2 regions of the Clostridium estertheticum genome follow, and region 1 is predicted to be linked to the other one. Evidence: riboswitches for the same ligand, from Rfam matches in the RefSeq annotation. Region 1 holds a riboswitch; the other holds the start of a gene.
What was found. A riboswitch is a leader RNA that binds a small molecule or an ion and turns the genes downstream of it on or off. The one in region 1 is predicted to bind glycine.

Region 1 (3,220 bases):
CCAAATATATCATTTGATTTTCTAGGGTATACATTTAAGCCTAGAGGCGCAAAAAGTAAATATGGAAAGTATTTTACAAGTTTCTTACCAGCGATAGCAGATAATGCAAAGAAAAGAATTAGGAAAGAGGTAAGAAGTTGGAGGGTACAGTTGAAGGTAGATAAAGACTTGTGGGATATATCAAGTATGTTTAATAAAAAGATACAGGGGTGGATTAATTATTATACACATTTCTATAAAACGGAAATGTATGCAGTATTAAGATATATCAATAATGCTTTAGTAAAATGGGTTCGAAGAAAGTATAAGAAACGAAAACACAGACGAAGAGCAGAATATTGGTTAGGGAGTATTGCAAAAAGAGATAGAAATTTGTTTGCACATTGGAAAATGGGAATATTACCAACAGCCGAATGATGGGAGCCGTATGAGCTGAGAGGTTCACGTACGGTTCTGAGAGAAACTAAGGGTGAAGTTCCCTTGGTTTACTTACTCAAATATATATGTTAAAAGTGAGAAATCAGCAAATAGAGTAATGAATAGTATCTCAAGATTTATTGAGGAAAAGTTAAAGCTTAAAGTGAATAAAGAAAAGAGTACAGTAGATAGACCTTGGAAACTTAAATTTTTAGGATTTTCGTTTTACCGAACAAAAGGTGAATATAGAATGAGAGTTCCTCAAAAACCTATAGATAAATTCAGAGCAAAGCTAAAGGAATTAACTTCAAGAAGTAATGCGATGAGCATGGAATATAGATTTAGAAAACTCAAGCAGGTAATAGTAGGATGGGTAAACTATTTTGCTATTGCAGATATTAAAACTATTCTTAAAACACTTGATGAATGGTTAAGACGAAGGATTAGAATGTGTTTTTGGAAACAGTGGAAGAAAATTAAAACAAAGCATGAAAACCTTATTAAATTAGGTTTAACAAGCAATAAAGCTTGGCAGTATGCAAACACAAGAAAAAGCTATTGGAGAACATCCAACAGCCCAATATTAGCCAAAACAATAACTAATAAATACCTTAAAAAGATAGGTTTAGTCTCCATGTCTGAAATATATTTATTAAAACATTAATTTCTATTGAACCGCCGTGTACCGAACGGTACGCACGGTGGTGTGAGAGGACGCTAAATAAACTAATTATTTAGCTCCTACTCGATTGTCCTAAATAAAGAAATTAATATAATATGTTGATATTAGTTAATAAAACTGTTATTATAACAATAATAACTTACAACTAAATAGTTCGGATGATTATAGCAGAAGAGTATAGGATATCTATACACCCAAAAAGTAAATCTTTTAGGTACCGCACGGATATGACTGTTATAGGACGAGCCCTTGGAGAGACTCGAATTGAGCACCGAAGGAGCAAGCTTGTGAAAACTAGTGAAACTCTCAGGTAAAAGGACAGGGGATAATATTGATTTCAAGGGTCGAGTATTATCTATTCGGCTTTTTTTTGTGATTAAAAAAGGAGGAAAAGAATGAAGGCTGTATTAACTGTAATTGGGAAAGATAGAGTAGGTATCATTGCAAATGTATCCAATTTATTATTTGAAAAAAATGCTAATATTTTAGACATTAGTCAAACTATTATGCAAGAATTTTTTACTATGGTAATGCTTGTGGATTTAGCTAATATTAATATTTCTTCAAAGGAACTAGCCGAATTATTAATTACGATGGGTAAAGAGTTAAAAGTTTCAATAAAAATGCAACATGAGGACGTATTTAATTCAATGCATCTTGTATAGGAGGTAGAAAGTGAATATTAATCAAATAATGGAAACAGTAAAAATGTTAGAGGATGAAAAGTTAGATATTAGAACACTTACAATGGGAATATCTTTACTCGACTGTTGTGATTCTGATGGTAAAAGGGCTAGAGCTAGAATTTACGAAAAGATTATGAGACTTGCTGGAAACTTAGTTAAGGTAGGAGATGATTTGGCTCTTGAATATGGAGTGCCAATAATAAACAAAAGAATCTCAGTTACTCCGATTTCTTTGATTGCAGGAGCGTCTAAGGATGAGAATTATGTAGAGTACGCAATAATGCTTGATAAGATTGCAAATGAACTAGGAGTAAACTTTATTGGAGGGTTTTCTGCATTGATTCATAAGGGATATACTACTGGTGATCATAGATTAATATCTTCTATACCAGAAGCTATGAGAGTTACAGAGAGAGTATGCTCATCTGTGAGTGTTGCAAGTTCTAAGGTTGGAATTAATATGGATGGAGTTCGTGAAATGGGTCAAGTTATTAAGGAAGCTGCAAGGCTTACTGCCGATCGTGATGGGCTTGGTTGCGCGAAAATTGTAGTCTTTGCTAATGCAGTAGAGGATAACCCTTTTATGGCAGGAGCTTTCCACGGAGTTGGAGAACCTGAGTGTACCTTAAATGTAGGAATAAGTGGTCCTGGCACAGTAAAAGTTGCCCTTGAAAAAGTAAGGGGTGCTGACTTTGGCGTTGTAGCTGAGGTAATAAAGAAAACTGCATTTAAGATAACAAGAATGGGTCAATTAGTTGGAATGGAAGCTGCAAAGAGGCTCGATGTACCTTTTGGGATAGTAGATTTATCATTGGCACCAACACCTGCAATAGGTGATAGTGTTGCTAGAATACTTGAGGAAATGGGACTTGAAGTATGTGGAACTCATGGAACAACTTGTGCGCTGGCAATGCTTAATGATGCAGTTAAAAAGGGCGGAATAATGGCTTCTGGATCTGTTGGTGGTCTTAGTGGAGCATTTATACCAGTAAGTGAGGATGAGGGTATGATTGAGGCTGTAGAAAAGGGAGCTTTAAACATTGAGAAACTCGAAGCTATGACTTGTGTTTGCTCAGTAGGCCTTGATATGATTGCCATTCCAGGAGATACTTCTGCAGAAACAATATCAGCAATTATTGCAGATGAGTGTGCAATTGGAATGATTAATAATAAAACTACTGCAACAAGGTTAATACCAGCCCCAGGTAAGAAAGTTGGGGACTCAGTAGAATTTGGTGGACTTCTTGGACGTGCTCCAGTTATGAAGGTAAGTGAATTCTCAAGTAACGATTTTATAAATCGTGGTGGAAGAATTCCTGCACCTATACATAGCTTTAAGAATTAGAAAGCTAATACATTTTAGTTGGAAAACAGAAATTTGATCTGACTTGAATAAAAACTAAAGGTTGGCTATATCAAAATAATTGTTTGAATT
Region 2 (3,220 bases), 560 kb from region 1:
TTATAGTTCCCTCTTAAAACCTTATGAAACTCAAAATCAGTCCCATTCCTCTTATTGTAATCCTCAAGCATTCTTTTTGATATATCTTCTAATAATTCCTCGTATTTCTCATACACCTTTTTAAAATCCTTGAAACCTTCATTTTCTAGCTCTTTAATCTTTTTTAGTTTTTTTCTTATTGCTACTTCATGTTCAATAAGAGCTCCTGGCTTTGAATGATGAACTATCTCTTCAATTTGACTAATTTGACCTTTTAATTTTTTAAATTCTCTTTGAGATTCATTTCTTTTCATCTCGTCTCCTCCAACTAAACTTCCTAATTAATCTTAACTTTAAAATATATGGTTTCCTAATGTTACAAAAACTATAACCACTCTTTGAATTAACTATGTTTTCTATTTATAATTCTCCATTTATATGAAATACTCACTTTATAATTACTTCGAAAATTGCATTAGTAAAAACATTAGATACAGTAAATTCTACAATACTTTAAATAAAACACCCAATAACACTTGTTTTAGTGAACAAGTGTTATTGGGTGCTTTTTATTGGATATCTACCCTTTTAGATACAAATCCCTTTTAGTGTAATCCTATACTTATATTTTTTTTGACATCTTCTTTATTTTTCATTCTTGATTTAAGTATATTATAAATCACACCAAGTATTATAAACCATACAGGTGTTACAAATAAGGCTACACGAGTTTCCTTAGTAAGTGCCAATACAACTATAATGAAAGCAATAAATGCTAGAATTATATAGTTAGAAATTGGGTAAAATGGCATTTTGAATTTGCTCTTAGCAGCAAGTTTAGGATTAGTTTTGCGATATATTAAATGGCAGACAACTATAATTGCCCAAATGAAGATAAAGCAGAATGTTGATATACTTGTAATGAGTACAAATACACCTTCTGGCATAATATAATTCAAAATAACTGAAATCAAGATAACAGTTGCCGAGAACATTAAAGCATTAGAAGGTACTTGATTAGAAGTTAATTTTTTCATTGACTCAGGTGCATTCTTTTCTTTAGCAAGAGAGTAAACCATACGGCTTGTGCTGAATATACCGCTGTTACAAGCAGATGCAGCTGATGTTAGTACAACAAAATTTATAATACTTGCTGCCGCTGGGATTCCCACTGCAGAAAACACCTGTACAAATGGGCTTTTATCGGGATTAATTGAATTCCATGGGTATATACTCATAATAACAATAAGTGCCCCAATATAGAAAATAATAATTCTAATTGGAATATTGTTAATAGCACTTGGAATAACCTTTTCTGGATTTTCAGTTTCGCCAGCTAGTAACCCAACTAATTCTATTCCAGTAAAAGCAAATACAACCATTTGGAAGGACAGAATAAAACCACTTACCCCATTAGGAAACCAACCACCATGATTCCAAAGGTTTGTAAAGCTAGACACGCCAGCATTTGTAGAAAATCCTTTAATAATCATGAATGTACAAATTATAATTAGTGCTAAAATTGCGACAATTTTAATTAAGGCAAACCAGAATTCCATTTCACCGAATAACTTTACTGTAGTAAGGTTCATAATTAGTAAAATTACAAGAGCTATAAGGCTTGGAACCCATTGCGCTACATTGGGTAACCAGTATTGTACATAAAGTCCAGTAGCAGTTAAGTCAGCCATAGCAAGTGAAATCCAACAGAACCAGTATGTCCATCCAGTAATAAATGCTGCTCCGTTACCTAGATAATCCTGTACAAAATCTACAAATGAATGATATTTTGAATTAGAAAGCAATAATTCCCCAAGTGCACGCATAATAAGAAAACAGATTGTGCCTGTTATCGCATATGCAAATAAAATAGATGGACCTGCCAAGTGAATTGACCTTCCTGAACCAAGGAATAACCCAGTTCCAATTGCACCTCCAATTGCAAGCAATTGAACATGACGATTTTTCAGACCTCTTGATAAATTTTCATTTTCTGACATATATATTCCTCCATCTCAGTCAAAAGGCATGTACTAAAAAATGCCTTTTCCTATATAAATATTTTGCGATTGGAGATACAACTGGGAATAGATAAGATCTAAATGAAGTAATTGGTAATATATTACTTTCGTAAGATATGTTACCTGTCCCCTGTCCTTTTACCTGAGAGTTTCGCCTTTACAGCTTTCTCCTTCGGTGCTCATTATGAGTCTCTCCAAGGGTTCATCCAATAGCGGTCATCTCTAATTAAATAGGTACCTGAAAGATTTACCCCTTCGGTGAATGGCATGCCATTACTCTCCCGCTATCTTCATCTGAACTATTAAATTTTATTGTTTCATAGTAATACATATTCGATAAATTTGCAATGATTTTTTCACTTTTAATGTAAATAAAAAGTTTATTTAGTCACAATTACTAAAAATGTATTGCACTACTATAGTTTATATTTTTATTGTACATCTTTCTTAATGCTCCTTATACTTAATATTGTTCCAATGATAAATGTTGTGCATAAAACTATAATACCAAGAGCATAATTTGTGTAAGTTCTTCCATTTTCATGGGGACTTAATATAGTTGGAATAGTCCACGGAAATAACGTATTAAATGGTGTATTCATTATTATGAGGGAAACAGTTGTAGCACCTACCCCTAGTATTATTGGTGGAACTATACTTTTGTAATAAATAGCTAAGAAGGCAACTATAGGAATTAATGCAAAGTGCATAATAATCATAAAAATATAAGTTTTACCGTTATATAGTAAAATACTAAAAGTTAAAGGTTCATGTTTTATGGTAAGTCCTAAAAGCATTGCCAAGATAAATGAGGATATAAGTGTAATAGAAATAAGAATTAATACAACAACAAGTTTACTTATAAAAAATTGCATTCTATTTATTGGATAAGTAAACATGCTATTTACTGTATTTTCTCTATATTCCCGTGAATATATATATCCTGCTAATACAGAAAAGAAAGCAATCCCAAGCATTACATTAACAAGCATTTCATTAGTTGTAAAATAATCTTTCCAAACAACAATAGGAAACTTTTTATTAACTGCATACATTGAAAACACTAAAATATTAGGAAACAATGAACATAGAGGCATACACCACAAAATTTTACATTTTTTTAGCTTAAGGAATTCAGTCTTTATCACCGTTGATAAACTTACACCATTATTCATTTAAATCATCTCCTACTAACTTAATAAAATAATCTTCAAGACTGT

Region 2: linked by a shared signal. The riboswitch ahead of A7L45_RS12710 (amino acid permease) and the one ahead of A7L45_RS10190 (ACT domain-containing protein) in region 1 are both predicted to bind glycine.

The regions. Positions count from the first base shown of each region.
Region 1 is NZ_CP015756.1:2,217,284-2,220,503, forward strand. It holds gene ltrA (group II intron reverse transcriptase/maturase) at 1-417, shown strand, start outside; gene A7L45_RS10185 (group II intron maturase-specific domain-containing protein) at 536-1,081, shown strand; glycine riboswitch at 1,339-1,431, shown strand; gene A7L45_RS10190 (ACT domain-containing protein) at 1,495-1,764, shown strand; gene A7L45_RS10195 (PFL family protein) at 1,793-3,130, shown strand.
Region 2 is NZ_CP015756.1:2,775,484-2,778,703, forward strand. It holds gene A7L45_RS12705 (helicase-related protein) at 1-293, opposite strand, end outside; gene A7L45_RS12710 (amino acid permease) at 585-1,979, opposite strand; glycine riboswitch at 2,121-2,208, opposite strand; gene A7L45_RS12715 (ABC transporter permease) at 2,432-3,175, opposite strand.